4 regions of the Neoasaia chiangmaiensis genome follow, and region 1 is predicted to be linked to each of the others. Evidence: predicted binding sites of a transcription regulator. Region 1 holds the regulator's gene; each other region holds the start of a gene.
What was found. Region 1 encodes LexA, which represses DNA repair genes until DNA is damaged. Its sites were predicted from a motif close to TGTTCTANNTANGTTC; they were not measured.

Region 1 (4,690 bases):
ATCGATGGTGGGCTGGGGCAGTTCAATGCCGTTCGGGAAATCCTCACGGGTCTCGGTGTGACGGATGTGCCGATGGTGGCGATTGCCAAGGGGCCGGATCGCGATGCAGGCCGGGAATGGTTCCATATGGAGGGGCGGGAGCCGTTCCAGCTGCCGCCGCGCGATCCCGTTCTGTATTATCTGCAACGACTGCGGGACGAGGCGCATCGCTTTGCGATCACAACGCACCGGGCCGGGCGTTCAAAAGGTTTGCGTCAATCGGAGCTGGATACGATTCCCGGCATCGGCGCGGCGCGCAAACGGGCGCTCCTGAACCATTTCGGGTCGGCACGCGGCGTGAAGCAGGCGGGATTGCAGGAACTGGCTGATGTGGCGGGCATCAATTCCGAGACGGCACGCACGATTTATGGCCATTTTCATCCGGAATGGACGCGCGGTGCTGAAGCATGAAGAAAAAAAGTGATGCCTGCCGAAAGGGTATCGGCCCGGCGATCCGTGGTATCCGACGGTAGGGTTATGCGTTAGGATCGAACCATGCTGACGGACTTGCCGAATGTTCTGACACTTCTTCGCATTGCCGCCATCCCGATCCTGGTGGCGCTTGTGGCGATTCGGCAGCCGGTTGCGGATCTGGCGGCCTGCCTGATTTATATCGCGGCCTGCATCACGGATTATCTCGATGGTATGCTGGCCCGGCGCTGGCACCAGAATTCCGATCTTGGCCGCATGATGGACCCGATTGCCGACAAGTTGCTGGTCGGTGCGCTTCTGCTCACGCTTGCCGGTTACGGAAGGCTGGCGGCGGGCTCGCTGTTCGCGGCCATCGTCATCATGCTGCGTGAGATACTGGTGAGCGGTCTTCGGGAATATATGGCGTCGCAACGGGCGACGTTACCGTCCACGCGTCTGGCGAAATGGAAGACCGGCATTCAGATGGTGGCGATCGGCTTCCTGCTGGCGGGCGATTCCACCGGGCGACTGATTGGCCTTTCGTTCCTGCCGGTCAGCACGATCGGTGGCGTGTTGTTGTGGATTTCCGTTGGGCCGACACTGGTGAGTGGCTGGGGCTATCTGACGGCCGGTGTTGCGCGGATGACGGGACGCGTCCGGCAGACAACAGCCGCAAAGCCTGCACCCTGACTGTTTGCAATGATTGTTGTTACTGCTCTCTGGCGCCCGGCGAATTGTGCCGGTAAGTAAATGACTGCAAATAGTGGGAGCATGACATGCGGAAAGCCGCTCTGCTGATACTGCCTATCGTTTTGAGCGGATGTTCCGGTTTCGGCAAATTCCTTCACGATACGGCAACATTGCCTGGCGAGAACCCGAATGGGCCGAGCGGCGACTCGGAAAATCTCGAACGGGCACGTGGTCATGATGTTCAGGCGATGCCGATACTGGCGCAGCCCGGCAATATCTGGCCTGGGGCACCGCAGCCGCTGCCGACATTGCGTGACGTCGAAAACAGCCATGGCGGCATCGCCGCGTCGCTCGGCGATCCCAATACATATTACGGCAACATGACGGAAGGCGGGTCGCTGGGGCAGGACGGACAGCAGATGCCGGAAGGAAAGTCGATCAGCGCTGGTGAGACCGACGACATGCGCCATGGCGTGCATGACTTTTCCGGCGCGGGCATACCGTCAACGCCGGAGTTGCCATCTACCGTGCCGGACAATGCCCGGCATTACGGCGCCACGCCGCGGAAGGATACGATCGTCATCCCCAATGGCGACGGCACGAGTACATTCATCGCGCCGGACGGTACTGTTTCGGTTCGCAAGGATGGAGCAGCGCCGCAGCACTGAGCCGCGGCGCCAGCATTCACTCGTAATGACGGAACAGGCCAATGAGGCGGCCCTGAATGCGGATGCGATCGGCGGGCACGATACGCGTCTCGTAGGCGGCGTTGGCAGGTTCCAGTGCGATGGCGTTACCGCGGCGGCGCAGGCGCTTCAACGTCACTTCCTCACCATCGATCAGGGCGACGACGATCTGGCCGTTCTCGGCCGTGTCGTCACGGCGGATGATGACGGTGTCGCCATTGAGGATTCCGGCCTCGATCATCGAATCACCGGAAACCTCAAGGGCATAATGCTCTCCGTGGCCGACCAGTGTGCTGGGGACCTGGATCTGTGTCCCGTTGTCGCGGAGTGCCTCGATCGGCAGGCCGGCTGCGATCTTGCCGTAGAGGGGAAGGGACACTGTGGGGGCGACGCCGTCGTTGGCCACGCCGCTGAGACGGGCGGAGAAGTCCCCCTGAATGACGTTAGGCGTAAAAGCTGCCGTCTCGGTATTGGGCAGGCGTACGACTTCCAGCGCGCGGGCACGATGATGATGGCGGCGCAGGAAACCCCGCTCTTCCAATGCGGAGATGAGACGATGGATGCCGGATTTGGAGCGCAGTTCCAGCGCATCCTTCATTTCGTCGAAAGAGGGCGAAAAGCCGGTACGGCGGAGGTGGTCGTCGATGTAGAGTAACAACTGGTGCTGTTTGCGGGTCAGCATGGATGCTCCTGCGGCAAACCGGTCCGAGTCGGAATGGCAGTCAATAACCGGTTTGTTCTACATAGGTTCCTGTTTCGGTCCTCGCAAGTCATTTTCCGGTCGAATTTGACGTTTTCCTGGTCAATGGCGTGCGGAAAGACTTGACCTGAGCCCCTTGTATCAGCATTTTGCGCCCAACTTTCATCAACGCTGCCGTCCCTGTCGCGCGCAGCGACATCAGCAGCTTCGAGGTTCCCATGGCCAAGACCAACGTCATTCAGATCCGTCTCGTTTCGACGGCGGATACGGGCTATTTCTACGTGACGAAGAAGAACGCCCGCTCGGCGACGGGCAAGATGGAAGTGCGCAAGTACGATCCGGTCGTGCGCAAGCACGTGGCTTTCCGCGAAGCGAAGATCAAGTAAGCCCTGCGCTTGCGGAACCGAAAAGGGCGGTCCTTCGGGGCCGCTTTTTTTATGTCCGGGGTCAGTAAAGTTTGTCGTGCGGCCCGTAGGGAATCACGAGATCGCCGGTGCGGGCAAGGTTGAGCATGGCACGCGCCCGTTCGTCCAGCATGTCGGCGTTGAGCGCCCGCTCGTCCAGACTGGCGACGCGACGTTTCCAGACGATCTGTTCATCGTTGGCGTCGCGCTGGGCCTGGAGGGCCTGCTCCCGAAGCTGAAGCTGCTGGTGATAGGCATGAATGCCATGGTCGCCCTGCATGGCGTTCCAGCCGAAATAGGCGGTCAGGCCGAGGAAAAGGGCCGGGGGGACGATCGCGCGCACGGCGCGCCGAAACATGCGGACGACTTTCACGAGGTCTCTTTTCCTACCAGGCGGATATTGGCGAATGGTCGCCTGTTCATGTCATAACGCAAACCATGCCGTGGGCGCAAAGAATGTCTCGCATGGGCGTCGATATCGGATGATGAGCAAAAACATCTCAAAGGATAGTCAATGAGGCCCCATTTTCTGCTGGTCGATCCCGGACATTACGATGTTTCCTATGCCATCAATCCCTGGATGGACCCTGAGCTTTGGGCCCGTAATCCAGCCGAGAACGCGCAGGGTGCCCGACGGGGTTTCAACGCCTTGCATGCCGCCCTGGAGCGTGCCGGCGCGAAGGTGACGGTTGTGTCCGGTCAGGAGGGACTGCCGGACATGGTGTTCCCGGCCAATGCCGGTATTGTGTTCGATGGCAGGGTTCTGCCCGCACGCTTCCGGTTCTCCGAACGACGTGGCGAGGAGCCATATTTCCAGAAAATTTTCGAGGACATGGTTGCCGACGGCACGCTGACGGAGATTGTGCCGCTGCCCGACGGCCTTCTTCAGGAAGGCGCGGGGGACTGTCTGTGGGACCGAAGCCGGGGTTTCGCCTGGGTCGGTTATGGGCAGAGATCGGTCGAGGAGAGCGTGGCGGTCATTGCCGAGACGTTCGGTATCCGGGTCGAGCGCCTTCCGCTGGTGACGGAGCGTTTCTACCATCTCGATACCTGTTTCCACGTTCTGCCGCGTGGTGAGGTTCTTTATTATCCGCCCGCATTCTCCGCCGAGACGCAGGCGCGGATCGCGGCGATCGTGCCGCCGGAGCAGCGTATCGTGGCCACCGAGGAGGATGCGCGGCATTTCTGCGTCAATGCCGTTGCTTTCGACGATCAGGTCATCATGGCGGCGCCCCCGGCCTCGCTGGTCGAGCGGCTCTCGGCGCTTGGATACACGGTATCGGGCGTGCCGTTGCAGCCCTTCATGCTGTCGGGCGGCGGTGCTTATTGCATGACGTTGCGGCTCGATAACGTGACGCGTTGAATAAAAAAGGAGGAGCCGATCGGCTCCCCCTTTTTGTTTTGCTGCCGGCGTTATCGTTCAGTTGCGGCGCAGGATCGTGCGACCGGCATACTGGGCGGCCGTCGCGAGTTCGTTCTCGATACGGATCAACTGATTGTACTTCGCCGTGCGGTCGGAGCGCGAGAGCGAACCGGTCTTGATCTGACCGCAGTTCGTCGCCACCGCGAGGTCGGCGATCACCGAGTCTTCCGTCTCGCCCGAGCGATGGCTCATGACACAGGCATAACCGACGCGATGGGCGGTTTCCATGGCCTGCAACGTCTCGGTCAGGGTGCCGATCTGGTTGACCTTCACCAGGAGCGCATTGGCGGCGCCTTCCTCGATGCCGCGGCGCAAACGCTCCGTGTTGGTGACGAAC
Region 2 (4,690 bases), 1.2 Mb from region 1:
CCGCGCCTCCGACGATGCGGCGGAGATCGACCGCCGCATGGCGGCGGCGCGCGACGAGATGTCGCATTGGGCGGAGTTCGATCATGTCATCGTCAACGAGGAACTCGATCGCGCCGTCAGCGAGGCGCGCGCTGTGCTGACGGCCGCGCGCCTTCGCACGGTTCGCCAGCACGGCCTGGCGGACGTCGTCGCGAGCTTCGGGCCCGTGCCATCTGCCCAGCCATAAACATCATGGACTTCTCACGCGTCACTGTTCTGTGCCTGGGCGATCTGATGCTCGATCGCTTCATCTACGGCGCGATGGAACGCATCTCGCCCGAAGCGCCCGTGCCGGTATTGCGCCTGACGCGCACGCGGGAGATGGCGGGTGGCGTCGGCAATGTCGCCAACAACATCCGCAGCCTCGGCGGTCGGGCGATCCTGCTCGGCCTGACCGGCGACGACGCGCCGGGCCATGCATTGCGGCAACTACTGGCGGAAACCGCACGCATCGAGAACCGCGCAACCGTCAGCGCCACGCGGCCGACCACCTGCAAGACACGCTTCATCGCCGCCAACCAGCAGGTCATTCGCGCGGATGAGGAAAGTCTGACACCGCTGACCACGCCGGAACTGGCCGCGCTGCGCGAAGCGGCATTGCAAGCCCTGCCGGAGGCGCAGGCGGTGATCGTCTCCGATTACGGCAAGGGCGTGTGCCACCCCGATATCCTGTCGGTCGTCATCGACGCCGCGCGCCAACGCGGAACGCCCGTCTTCGTCGATCCGAAATCGCTGGATTTCACACGCTACCACGGCGCGACCTGCATCACGCCCAACGCCCGCGAACTCGGACAGGCCGCCGGTTTCCCCACCGAGACACTCGACGCGGTCGAGCAGGCCGCGCGTTTTCTCATGGCGCAGGCTGGCGCCGACGCCATCCTGGCGACACGCTCGGAACGCGGCATGGCCCTGGTGGAAGGCGCGGCGCCCATCCGTGCGGTGCCGAGCCGGGCACGCGAGGTGTTCGATGTCTCCGGCGCGGGCGATACGGTGATCGCCACCATGGCCCTGGCCCATGCCGCCGGCTCCTCACTGGAGCAGGCCATGCATATCGCCAATGCCGCCGCGGGCGTGGTGGTCGGCAAGCTCGGCACCGCGACGGCGGACATTCAGGAGGTCACCGCCGAACTCGAAGCCCAACTGGACACCACGGCCGATGGTGTGGCGCCGGTCGATTGCCCCCTTCTGGACCGCGAGGGCGCATCGGCACTGGCGGAGCGATGGCGGGCGCAGGGCCTGCGGATCGGCTTTGCCAATGGCTGCTTCGATCTGCTGCATCCGGGCCATATCGCCCTGCTCACGCAAGCCCGCGCTGCGTGTGACCGCCTGATCGTGGCGCTGAACACCGATGCCAGCGTCCAGCGCCTGAAAGGCCCGAGCCGGCCGGTCAACCCGTTGGCGGATCGTGCGGCCGTGATTGGCGCATTACGCCATGTGGACGCCGTGACGGCGTTCGACGAGGACACACCGCTTGCGTTGATCCAACGCCTGTTGCCCGATGTGCTGGTGAAGGGCGCGGATTACACGCGCGATCAGGTCGTGGGCGCCGATGTGGTCGAGGCGCATGGCGGCAGGGTCCTGCTGGCAACGCTCACGCCCGGGCGCTCGACGACCGCCATGTTAACCAGGGCCGGTCGCTAGACCGCATGCTGTCACGTCTCGTGTTCCTATTGGCGGTCATGCCTTTCGGTGCCGTGGCGGCAGGTTGTCCCGGCATCGGCCCTGCCGACCGGTTGCCGAGCGTCGCGCAGGACGGCCCGATCTTCTGCAACCACGCCTATGCCGTTCAGGTCTCGCCCGAGACGCGCGACCCGATCTGGTCCGCCGAACATCTGACACGCGCCAGCGTGCGCGCCGCGACCGCACTGCATGGGCGAGACGATTTCCACCCCGACGACCGCCTGCCGATGGCGGCGCGCGCCACACTGGCCGACTACAAGCGTTCCGGCTGGTCACGCGGTCACATGACGCCGAGCGGCGACATGCCGGACCCGAAGGCACGGGCCGAAACCTACGCCCTATCGAACATCGTGCCGCAATCCGCACGACTGAATTCCGGCGCATGGGATCATATCGAACACGCCGTGCGACAGCAGGCACTGCGCGACGGTGAAATCTATGTCGTGACCGGCCCTGCCTTCCGGGAAGATCGCGGCACGATCGGCATCGACGACGTGCGCGTGCCGTCCTCCGTCTGGAAGGCCGCCTACGACCCGGCGGCGAACGCCATCGGCGTCATCGTCTGCAAGAACACGACGCACCCGACCTGCGATCAGGTCGATCTTGCCGCCCTGTATCGCGTGACGGGCATCGACCCCTTCCCCGGCGCACCGTCATCGGCACGAACGCATCGCCTGTCGATTGCCGCATGGACGAAGGAAACGACGCGCTGATGCGACAAAGGCGAGTCGTGAGGAAATTTTATCATCGGGAGAATCTGGCGCGCCCTGCTGGATTCGAACCAGCGACCCACAGCTTAGAAGGAGCCAGGTTTTCCTAAGATTTCAGCGAGTCGTTGGCAATAAACTGCGCAAAACGACTCGCTGGATTGCTTGATCTAAGGGCGAGGTTTGCAGATAAAAATCCTTCCCCATAGCTTGAGTTCCTCCAGTAGCTGGTGGCCAAATGCCAAACAGATAAACAACAACCAGCTTGACACACGCTGCCATGTTCTCGTTATGTTCCCGCACTGAGGGAGGCAACAACGATGAGCATGGCATATCAGGGCGACAGGACGACGGGATTCGCGTCACCGGCGGCGGACGACATTGAAGGGACGATCGACCTGATGAGCGAGGCGCTGGATCTGCGCCGACCCAGCCGCTACCCGGTCCGCGTTGAGGGCGATGTCTTGCTCAACCGGTCGATCCGGCATGGCGATATCCTTGTGGTCGATGCAGCGATTGCCCCTCGTCCCGGCGTCGTGGTCGTTGCCAGTGTCGGCGACGAACTGCGCGTCTGCGAACTGACCCAGCGCAACGGCGAATGGTGGCTGCGCACCTCGACGCCGGGCAGTGCCGATATTGCCGTGGACGAGGCGACAGACGTCTCAATCTGGGCGGTTGTGTCCGGCCTTGTCCGCACCGATGTCTAATGCCTCTCTTCGCGCTCATCGACGGCAATAGCTTCTACTGCTCCTGTCAGCGCGCTTTCGAGCCGCGCCTGCGCCGCCTGCCGGTCGTCGTGCTCAGCAACAACGACGGTTGCGCCATTGCCCGCACGCGCGAGGCCAAGCTGATCGGCATCAAGATGGGCGACCCGTGGCATATGGCCCGCAAGCGCCCGGAGACGAAGCCCGTGGTCTGGTATTCGAGCAACTACGCGCTCTATGCCGATATGAGCCGTCGCATGTTTCAGGTCCTGAGCGGGCATGTGCCACGGGTCGAGCCTTACTCGATTGATGAGATGTTCCTCGACTACACCGGCATGGGTGCTGATCTGCATGGCCTGAGCCGCCGGATTCAACAGGCCGTATTGCATGAGGCGAAGATTCCCACCTGCGTCGGCTGGGGCCCGACGAAGACAATTGCCAAACTGGCGAATGGCCTCGCCAAGGATCATGCCGAACTGGACGGGCTCTGCGACCTCACCGACCCGGCGGTCCGCGCGGTCTGGTATGCCCGGACGGAGATCGGCGACGTCTGGGGTATCGGGCGCCAGACAGTAGAGAAACTGCGCCGGGAGGGCATCCAGACGATTGCCGATTTCATTGCGATGGATCCACGCAAGACGCGTGACATGCTGACGGTCGTGGGCGGTCGCATCCAGGCCGAACTGCGTGGGCAATCGTGCCTTCCACTGTCCGACGTCGCGTCAGCCCGCAAGAGTGTGGCCGCGACACGCACCTTCGGGCGCCTGGTGATGGAATGGTCGGACATGCGCGAGGCTGTGGCGCATTATGCATCGCGCGCGGCGGAGAAGCTTCGATCAGATGGGCTCTATGCCGGGCATATGTCGGTGTTTTTGCAGACCAACCCTCACAACGGCGATCCCTGGTATTCCAACCAACATTCATCCGCGATCGAACCAACCAATGATACGCGGGCGCTGGTGAAGCGTGCGACGCGCCTGCTCGCAAAGCTATGGCGACCGGGACACCGCTACTTCAAGGCGGGCGTAATCCTGACCGACCTGTCGCCGGCCGGCATGCAGGCCGTCATGTTTGCCAGCCAGAACCCGGAGATGTCCGAACGCGTGATGGCAGCGATGGACATAATCAACGCCCGCTACGGTCGCGGCATGGTAAGGACCGCCTCGACGGGCATTCAGCAGACGTGGGAAACGCGCCAGGCATTGCTGTCGGCGCGCTATACGACGAGGTTGAGTGAGATCGTGGGGGTTCGGAGTTGGTAGAATCTAGGTGAGTTGAAAATAGTAAGGCGTGCCGAACTGACAGCCAACATAGCGATACAAAGGAATCGGCATGCCAGTTTGATCTGCATGCAGTACATGGCAGAAGCTGCATGACTGATGCACGGCCCCTATCCATTCGTTTTTCGACGTACTAGATTCGCAGCATGAATTACATGCCATCCTCCCCGACACTCTCTTGGGAAAGTCGAATTGATCATTACGTCAAAGCGACGGGATTTCCTCGCAATCTGTTCATGGGAGAAGATGGCCGCGTCGTCGGAACTTGGATCATGGGCAA
Region 3 (4,690 bases), 1.4 Mb from region 1:
TTCATCTGGCTGCGTCAGAATAACCGGCATGGCTTTCGGATAGATGGCTCCAACTTCCCGGTTCGCCTCGGTGGTCAGAAATCCAAACAGGTCATCCGTTGTCTCTCCATCAGCCAGTTTCCGCACGGATGTCCATCGGCACCAGATACCGGCAAAGAAAGCCACCTGCTCACCGTCGCTGCGGGCAAACCACACAGGCTGCAATTTCCCGTCAGGCAGACGCTCCGGCTCCGAGAACGCCGTCAGCGGCACCAGACAGCGATGTGCCACACCTTCCCATCGCTTCCACCATGTCGAGGTCGGATTGCGGATGTTGGTGACACCACGATCCACCTTATGGCCTTTCAGGTATCCCGGCGGTGTCGGCATGCCCCAGCGGCCCATGACCAGTTCACGACCGTTCGTGCCATTCCGCACAATCGGCGCCATCGTGTTCGGGTAAATCTCGGGCAATGGCTGGAGATTCCCCGTGCGATCCTCGAGGACTTTTGCAACGTCCTTGATCGCCTGTGGGTTGGAAGTCATGGAATAGAGATTGCACATCTGTCTGCTCCCTTACGACCACATGCCGCGCAGACGGGCGGCCATGTCGATCCGCACGGACTGCACCGCCTCCTGCCGGGCCTGCTCCTCTGGCTTCACAACGGGCCAGGATACAGACTGAAACAGGGGCAGCATATCGCGGTCGATGAAGCGGCTCCGTGAAGCATAGACATGCCGGTCGCCCCGGCTGTGCTGGCCATGCACGTAAAAACGCTGCGGCACCATGATATCGAGACTGTCCTTCGCCCGTGTCATAGCCACATAGAGCAGCCGGCGTTCCTCCTCGATGTCATCCTGCTCGCCGGTAGCCAGATCGGACGGAATGCAGCCGTCGACGGCGTTCATCACGAACACGTTCTTCCATTCCTGCCCCTTGGCGGAATGGATCGTCGAGAGGATCAGATAATCCTCATCCAGCAACGGCACGCCAGCCTGATCGGACGTTGCATCCGGCGGGTCGAGTGTCAGTTCGGTGAGGAATTTCTCACGTGAGGGATAACCGCCGGCGATCTGCTCCAGTTGCACCAGGTCCGCCAGACGGGTGGAGGCGTCCTCATGCAGCCGCTCCAGATGCGGCTCATACCAGTACCGCACAACCGCGATCTCGCCCGGCCAGCCGACCTGATGACTGCCAAGGGCTGTCAGCAGGTTCACGAAACCCGTCCAGGCCTCGCCACTGCGCGGTGGGGCTTTCAGATCCTTCAATGCCTCGAAGGGATGGGCACTCTCACCCATCGTGTCCAGCACGCGCCGAGCTGAGGTCGGCCCCACGCCCGGCAGAAGCTGCAGGACCCGGAAGCCCGCGATGCGGTCGCGCGGGTTCTGGGCAAAGCGCAGCAGAGCCAGCACGTCCTTCACATGGGCGCTGTCGAGAAACTTCAGGCCGCCGAACTTCACGAACGGGATGTTGCGCCTTGTCAGTTCCACCTCCAGCGTGCTGCTATGGTGCGAGGCCCGGAACAACACCGCCTGCTGCTTCATCGGCGTGCCGGCCTCCCGCTCTTCCAGCACACGATCCGCGATATAGTTCGCCTGGGCGGTGTCGTCCCAGATTGTCACGAGCCTGGGAAGTTCGTCGGACTGTCGCTCGGTCCACAGATCCTTGGTGAACCGCTCGGCAGCTTCGCCAATGACGGCGTTGGCCGCATCCAGAATGGGCTTTGTCGAGCGATAATTCCGGTCCAGCGTCACGACGCATGCCGGGGGATCGAAGGACGCCGGGAAATCAAGGATGTTGCGCACGGTCGCCGCCCGAAAAGCGTATATGCTCTGCGCGTCGTCGCCCACCACCGTCAGTCCGCGTCCGTCGGGCTTCATGCCCAGCAGGATCTCCGCCTGCAGCCGGTTGGTGTCCTGATACTCGTCGACCAGCATATGATCCCATTTGCCGCCGATATCGGCGGCCAGCACCGGATCGCTCACCATCTGCGCCCAGCACAGCAGCAGATCGTCGTAATCCAGCACACCCTGTTCCTGCTTGGCCGTAACATAACCTGCAAAGAGCTGTTTGAGCTGCGCGTCCCAGCCCGCGCACCACGGATAATGCTTCAACAACACGTCGGCGAGCGGTGCGCCGGAATTGACCACACGGGAGTAGATGGCAAGGCACGTGCCCTTGCCGGGAAAACGCTTCTCGGTTTTGGAAAACCCCAGATCATGCCTGATCAGATTCATCAGATCGGCGGAATCCTCCCGATCATGGATCGAGAAGGCCGGGTCCATGCCAATCTGCTGCGCATACTCCCGCAGCAGCCGGGCGCCGATGGCATGAAACGTCCCGGCCCAGGCCAGCGCATCGGCCAGAGGACCGGCCTTGTCGCCGAGCGCCGTTTTGCAGATCCGCTCTACCCGTCGCGTCATCTCGACACTGGCCCGCCGCGAGAAGGTCAGCAGCAGGATGCGGCGCGGATCGGCACCCGAGGCGATCAGATGCGCGACCCGGTGCGCCAGTGTGTTGGTCTTGCCCGAACCGGCGCCGGCGATGACCAGCAGCGGGGATGAATCCGCCCTGCCCGGCGAGACCCCGGTCCCGTGCGTGACGGCCTGCCGCTGCGCATCATTCAGACGGGACAGATAATCGTCGCTGCCCGAAGCGGGAGAAGGTTCTGGATTCAATTCCTTAGCGCACTTTCATCAACGATACCGAACCGACATCGAACACCAGCATGCCGGATACGGAGCGAATTTGCATTGACTTGCGTAGCATAATTAGAACAAATCAGGAACATATAATCATGAAATGCACCTGCACAAGGGACATAGAACCGTGACATGACTGCTGAAACCGCGAAAAAACCCGGTCTGGAGACGCTGCGGGCTGCGATCAGCCGTCTCGAAGGGCACTGCGACCGACGCCGCACGGTGCTGCCTTTTGGCGTGCGCGAGATCGACAGTCGCCTGCCCGGTGGCGGTCTGGCGCTAGGTGCGTTGCATGAAGTGGCAGGAGGCGGGAATGATGCTCTGCACAGTGCCGCCGCCGGTCAGTTCTGCGCCGGGATTGCCGCCCGTACGCGCGGTAAGGTGCTCTGGATCGTCACCCGTCAGGACGTGTTCGCCCCTTCCCTGAAACAGGTGGGGCTTTCTGCGCGGCGGACGATCTATGTCGAGGCCAGTTCGGAAGTCGATGTGCTGGCCTGCTTCGAGGAAGGGCTGCGGCATGGCGGCCTCGGAGCTGTTGTCGCGGAAGTATCCCGCCTGTCCATGACGGCCTCGCGTCGCCTGCAACTGGCGGCTGAAACGTCTGGTTCGCTTGGCATCGCGATCCGCCGCTGGCGACGACAGACGGATGCGGCGGATTTTGGCCAGCCGACTGCCAGTGTGACACGCTGGCGGGTCTCCGTCCTGCCTTCCCTACCGTTGCCGGTGCCCGGTGTAGGCCGTTCTCGCTGGCTGCTGGAACTGATCCGTGCCCGCGCAGGCGAATGTGCCGATTTTGAAGTGGAGGCTTGTGATGGCAAGGGTCGTCTCTCTTTACCTGCCGCTCTGGCCGACCGACCGGATCAGGAAACGACTTGGACCAGACGCGCCCGCGCCTGAAACGCCGCTCGCACTGGCCGGGCGTGAAGGACGACGACGAGTTGTCCTGTCGGTCGATCTGGCCGCCCGCAAGCTGGGACTGCGTCCCGGCACACCAATCGCCAAGGCCCAGGCGCTGTATCCCGATCTGGTGCTGATGGACGCCGATCCCGAGGGAGACCGTCTGGGGCTGGAAAAGCTGGCGCTGTGGTTCCAGCACCGGATCGCGCCCATCGTGGCCGTCGATGCACCGGACGGGCTGGTTCTGGACACGACGGGGGCGGATCACCTGCACGGCGGTGAACTTCCCATGCTCAAGGACATGGTTCATCGCATGGCGGGCGCAGGTTTTCGGGCAAAAGCTGTGGTGGCGGACACCTGGGGGGCGGCCCATGCACTGGCTCGCTATGGCCGGTTAGCGATTGCGGTTGTCCCTTCAGATAAAACGACCTCTGCTCTGGCAGATCTGCCCGTTGAAGCACTCCGCCTGCCCTCACCTATCATTGAGGGTCTGCCCACGCTGGGCGTATCCCGCATCGGACCACTGGCCGCCATGCCACGTGCACCGCTGGCGCTGCGTTTCGGACCGGATGTCGCCCGTAGGCTGGATCAGGCGTTCGGGCGTATGGGGGAAGCTATCATGCCAGTCCGCCCGGTGGATCCGGTCGAGGTCAGCCGTAATTTTGCCGAGCCGATCGGGGCCGCCGAAACCATCGCCAAATATATCGGCAAGCTGGTGCCGCTGCTCTGCCAGGGACTGGACGAGCGCGGACAGGGCGTGCGCCGTCTTGATCTGCTGCTGCATCGGGTGGACAACCGCACCGAGGCGATCCGCGTGGCGACCGCCATGCCGGTACGCGATGTGAAGCGCCTGACGCGGCTGCTGTGCGAGAAAATCGAAACGATCAATCCGGGCTTCGGCATCGAGCGCATGGTGCTAATCGCCTCTCTGGCGGAGCCCATGGATCGGCGCCAGACCGTCTCCTCGCTCATCGCCGAAGAAGAAGCCGATGTGTCCGACCTGATCGACACACTGGCCAACCGTGTCGGTACACAGGCGCTCTATCGCTTTGCCCCAGTGGAAAGCGACCTGCCCGAACGCTCTTTCTGCCGTGTGCCTGCCCTTGCACCT
Region 4 (4,690 bases), 470 kb from region 1:
AAAGAAGCCCGATAAGCGTAAGGCCGCCCCATAGCCCCGGCGCGTGTGACAACACCTCCCCGATCGTCGCCCCCAGCGCAATGCCGCCATAGGAACAGATCCCGTTCCATGAAATCGCCTGCGCCGTATGCATTGCGCCGACGCGGCGTATGTTCCAGACAATGACCGCCGTGGACGTCCAGCTTTCCGACCAGCCCAGCGCGATACGGCTTGCCATCATGACAAGCAGCGCAAGCACCGCGCTTGCCTGCAACAGGCTGGACGCAAAAAGAAGCAGGCCGGAGATGACGCAGATGAGCAGGCCACCAAGCACGACCGGCTTGGGACCGCCGGTATCGATCCGGTTGCCGGCAGATGCCCGCGATGCGAAAGTCGCAAAATATTGAAGCGAGACAGCAAAGCCGGCCAGCACGGTATTGAAGTGCAGCACGCGATGCACGACGACCGGTATGACGGCCATCGGCAAGCCGATATCGAGATAGACGATCAGATTGAAAACAACCACGGCGAGGATAAGCCGCGTCGGCGAAGCCGCCGTCGCATTCTGCGCCGCGCTCATATAATCAATGCTCCTCGAAGTCAGACATGGCGAGCATTCCCGCAATGCCACCACTTCCAGTGATAGAAAAATTGCGCCGCAGCGTCACGCCACGGCGCAGGCCTGCCGGGTCACGAATTAAGGATCAGAGGCCGACGAGCGATTGCGCGCGGGAGATGACCATATTGCAAACACGCTGCTTGAGCGGGTCCGTCAGGGACGAGACCGAAATCGGATTGCTCATGCCCGTCATCAACTGCCCCTGAGAGCCCGACTGGAAATCCGGCGTCCCAGCGACACCCGGTTGCGTCTGCAACTTGCCGAGTGCCGACGTGGCTGTCGGAGTCGTCGTCGCAAGGTTATTGCTCAGGCAATAGTTCAGCACGCCAGCGACATTGCCTGCGCTGGTCTGGTTCAGGCTCCCGACACCCATATTGCCGATCATGCCACCCAGCGCATTCTGCGCCGAACTTTGCGCCGCGGATGTCATGGCCGCCTGCGTCAGGGGACTGGACATCGTTCCCGCGCCATTGGACGCGCAGCCCGCCAATGTGACGGCAACGGCGATCGCCGCGCCCGCGAGCATGCTGGACATGGGCAGCGTAGAGCGAAACATCAAAAATTCCTCGCGATATGAAGCCTGTATCCGACCAACGCGAGATGCTGGAAAAAGTCGTCGAAAAAAGCCCAAAAAAATTCGTGTTATCTCGGGACGGTTGAGGCCGTCTCGTCGAACAACCCCTTCTGCCCCTCATCGGCTTCGCACGCCGCCAGGGCCGACAATGTCAGGCCCAGCAAACGCACCCCGCGTTCCACCGGAAAGATGGGCTGCATGGCCAGCAGCCCCTGTTCCAGCAGGTTGCGCTCGTTCGCCACAAGCCTGATCTGCGAGCGCGACCGGGTGATCTGGCGGAAGTCGGCGTATTTGACTTTCAACGTCACGGTCCGACCGCTGACGCCGCGCTTGTCGCAGGCGTCCCACAACTTGGCGGCAATCCGGGCCAACGCCGCCGCCGCTTCCGCCGGATCATGTACATCCTGCAAAAACGTCGTTTCGGTGCCGATCGACTTCCGGACGCGCGTCGCCTCGACCGGGCGTTCGTCGATCCCGCGGGCGATACCGTAATAGAACGCCGCCGCCTTGCCGAAATGTCCACGAAGATCCTCGATGCGCCAGGCGCGCAAATCCATGCCGGTGCGAATGCCCAGCCGGTGCATCCTCGCCGCCGTCGACGGGCCGATGCCGTGAAAGCGCTCGACGGCGAGGGAGGCCGCGAAATCGGGCCCCATCCGCGGCGTAATGACGAACAGCCCGTCCGGCTTGTTCTGATCCGACGCCAGCTTGGCCAGAAAGCGATTGTACGACACGCCCGCCGAGGCCGTCAGTCCCGTCTCGCGGCGGATATCAGCGCGGATACGCTCGGCAATGGCCGTCGCCGAGCCATATGTCGCCACGGCGTGCGTGACATCCAGATAGGCCTCATCCAGCGACAACGGCTGAATGATCGCCGTATAGCGCCCGAATATCTCATGAATCTGTGCCGAAACCGCACGATAGACCTCGAAGCGCGGCGGCACGAAAATCAGCGACGGGCAGCGTCGCGTCGCAGTTCCCGACGGCATGGCCGAACGCACGCCGAAGCGGCGAGCCTCATAGCTGGCAGCCGCCACGACGCCCCGCGCCGCGCCGCGCCCGACGGCCAGCGGCTTCCCCCTCAGGCTCGGGTCGTCGCGCTGCTCCACGGAGGCGTAAAACGCGTCCATGTCGATATGCAGTATGCGACGGATCGTCCGCTCGTTCGGATCGGCGCTCATGCTGGCATTCTGCCTGCATCACAGGAACAAAACAAGATCGATTGCCGCCAAGTCCTTGTTCTGCCTACACACGGGAATATGACATGGAAGTAATCTGTAGTTATGCTTTAAGAAATGTAAGGGATAGCGGCATTTCGATTCGAATCGCCGCCATAAGGCCCCGGCCTAGGTAGTGAAGACGATCAGCAATGAGTTTTGAGTCTCCGACGTCGCCTGAACGCCCGGATGCGCCGATTCTGGAAATGATCCGCATTTCCAAGACTTTCCCCGGCGTCAAGGCATTGCAGAACGTCTCCCTGTCAGCCTACGGCGGCGAGGTTCTCGCCCTCATGGGCGAAAACGGCGCTGGCAAGTCGACGCTGATGAAAATCCTCTCCGGCGCCTATGTGGCCGATGCCGGCGGAGAAATCCGGATCGATGGCAAGCCCGCCCGCATGGGCAGCCCCGCTGCCGCGCGCGATGCGGGAATCGCCATCATCTATCAGGAGCTGGCCCTGGCGCCGAACCTGACAGTGGCGGAGAACATCCATCTCGGCGCGGAACTGCGGCGCGGCGGCATGATCGATCGAGCCGCGATGAGCGAGGCCTGCCGCCCCCTGCTGGAGCGCCTCGGCACACCCTTCAGGCCCGAAACGCTGGTCGGCACCCTTTCGGTCGCGGAACAGCAGCTTGTCGAGATTGCCCGCGCCCTGCACCGCCAGGCCCGCATCCTCGTGCTGGACGAACCGACAACCGCCCTTTCGGCCCGCGAAACGGAACGGCTTTTCGCCCTCATCCGCCAACTGCGTTCGGACGGCATCGCCCTCATCTACATCAGCCATCGCATGGCCGAAATCGATGAACTGGCCGATCGCGTCGCGGTGCTGCGCGACGGCACCTATGTCGGCACGCTCGAAAAGCAGGAGATCAGTTCCGCCGCGATCGTCCGCATGATGGTCGGGCGTGACCTGTCGGGCTTCTATGTCAAGAACCGTTACGAAAAACCGGTCTTCGGCGAGACTGTTCTGGAAGTCGACGGCCTGACCGACGGCGCCCGCGTCAAGCCGGCCAGCTTCACGCTGCATCGTGGCGAGGTCCTCGGTATCGCCGGCCTCGTCGGCGCGGGCCGCACGGAACTGGCACGCCTGATCTACGGGGCAGACCCGCACCTCAACGGCCGCATCACGCTCGACGGCAAGCCGCTGGACATCAAGTCCCCGCGGGAAGCGCTGGACGCGGGCATCGCCTATCTGACCGAGGACCGCAAGGCACTCGGCCTGTTCCTGGACATGTCCTGCGCCAGCAATCTCAATCTTGGCGTCATCGGTCGGGACGCGCATGGCGGCGTGCTGGATCGCGCCCGGGGCAAAAGCCGCGCCAGCGGCGCCTTTTCCTCGCTGAAGGTGCGCGCCGCCAACACGCTGGTTTCCGTCGGCGGCCTGTCCGGCGGCAACCAGCAGAAGGTTCTGCTCGGTCGCCTGCTGGAAACCGGACCGAAAGTGCTGATTCTCGACGAGCCCACGCGTGGCGTCGATATCGGCGCGAAATCCGAAATCTACCGCATCATCGGCGACCTGGCCGCCAAGGGCCTCGGCATCATCGTCATCTCCAGCGAAATGCCGGAAATCGTCGGCGTGTGCGACCGCGTTCTGGTCATGCGCGAAGGCGTCATCACCGGTGAAGTCGGCGGCCCGGACGCCCCCGAAATCACCCAGGAGGCCATCATGGCCTATGCCGCGGGCATCAGCACCCAAACCATCGCGGCCTAAGGAGCAATCCGTCATGTCCAATACCCTCAACCCGACGGTTCCTCCCACGGAATCCGCATCCTCGATCCGCCATTCCGAACGCTTGCGCAGCGCCTTGCAGGCCGCCGGAATGCTGCCGGTGCTCATCCTGCTGGCAATCGGCTTCCATGTGTTCGGCGGCCATCGCTTCCTGAGCGGCCAGAACATCTCCATCGTCGCGCAACAGGCCTCGATCAACGTCGTGCTGTCAGCGGGCATGACTTTCGTCATCCTGACCGGCGGCATCGACCTGTCCGTCGGGTCGACACTGGCCTTCTCCGCCATGTGCGGCCTCATGGTCTCGCTGCTGCCCGGCCTGGGCTGGCTCGCCATCCCGACCTGCCTCGGCGCGGGCCTTCTGGTCGGCCTGTTCAACGGCGGACTCATCTCGGGCCTCAAGATCCCGCCTTTCATCGTCACCCTCGGCACCCTGACCGCCGTGCGCGGCCTGGCACGCCTGATGGGCGAGGACCGCACGATCTTCAATCCGTCCCTGTCCTTCGCGTGGATCGGCAATGACGGCATTCCGCTGTCGTCCACGCTGGTCATCCCCTGGCTCGCCGTCATCGCC

Region 2: a site for LexA is predicted at 2,708-2,723, ahead of A0U93_RS10600 (LexA family protein). Genes of this name have one in related genera too.
Region 3: a site for LexA is predicted at 2,755-2,770, ahead of A0U93_RS11775 (ImuA family protein). Genes of this name have one in related genera too.
Region 4: a site for LexA is predicted at 2,378-2,393, ahead of dinB (DNA polymerase IV). Genes of this name have one in related genera too.

The regions. Positions count from the first base shown of each region.
Region 1 is NZ_CP014691.1:999,350-1,004,039, reverse strand. It holds gene uvrC (excinuclease ABC subunit UvrC) at 1-450, shown strand, start outside; gene pgsA (CDP-diacylglycerol--glycerol-3-phosphate 3-phosphatidyltransferase) at 535-1,140, shown strand; gene A0U93_RS04785 (hypothetical protein) at 1,227-1,808, shown strand; gene lexA (transcriptional repressor LexA) at 1,825-2,508, opposite strand; gene rpmG (50S ribosomal protein L33) at 2,745-2,912, shown strand; gene A0U93_RS04770 (FtsB family cell division protein) at 2,974-3,288, opposite strand; gene A0U93_RS04765 (dimethylarginine dimethylaminohydrolase family protein) at 3,445-4,293, shown strand; gene eno (phosphopyruvate hydratase) at 4,351-4,690, opposite strand, start outside.
Region 2 is NZ_CP014691.1:2,184,513-2,189,202, reverse strand. It holds gene gmk (guanylate kinase) at 1-226, shown strand, start outside; gene rfaE1 (D-glycero-beta-D-manno-heptose-7-phosphate kinase) at 232-1,680, shown strand; gene A0U93_RS10605 (DNA/RNA non-specific endonuclease) at 1,686-2,432, shown strand; gene A0U93_RS10600 (LexA family protein) at 2,747-3,133, shown strand; gene A0U93_RS10595 (Y-family DNA polymerase) at 3,133-4,392, shown strand; gene A0U93_RS10590 (hypothetical protein) at 4,557-4,690, shown strand, end outside.
Region 3 is NZ_CP014691.1:2,448,044-2,452,733, reverse strand. It holds gene A0U93_RS11785 (SOS response-associated peptidase) at 1-543, opposite strand, end outside; gene A0U93_RS11780 (ATP-dependent helicase) at 556-2,658, opposite strand; gene A0U93_RS11775 (ImuA family protein) at 2,815-3,579, shown strand; gene A0U93_RS11770 (DUF6504 family protein) at 3,494-4,690, shown strand, end outside.
Region 4 is NZ_CP014691.1:1,473,033-1,477,722, forward strand. It holds gene A0U93_RS06980 (MFS transporter) at 1-559, opposite strand, end outside; gene A0U93_RS06985 (DUF2501 domain-containing protein) at 684-1,154, opposite strand; gene dinB (DNA polymerase IV) at 1,241-2,353, opposite strand; gene A0U93_RS06995 (sugar ABC transporter ATP-binding protein) at 2,542-4,101, shown strand; gene A0U93_RS07000 (ABC transporter permease subunit) at 4,115-4,690, shown strand, end outside.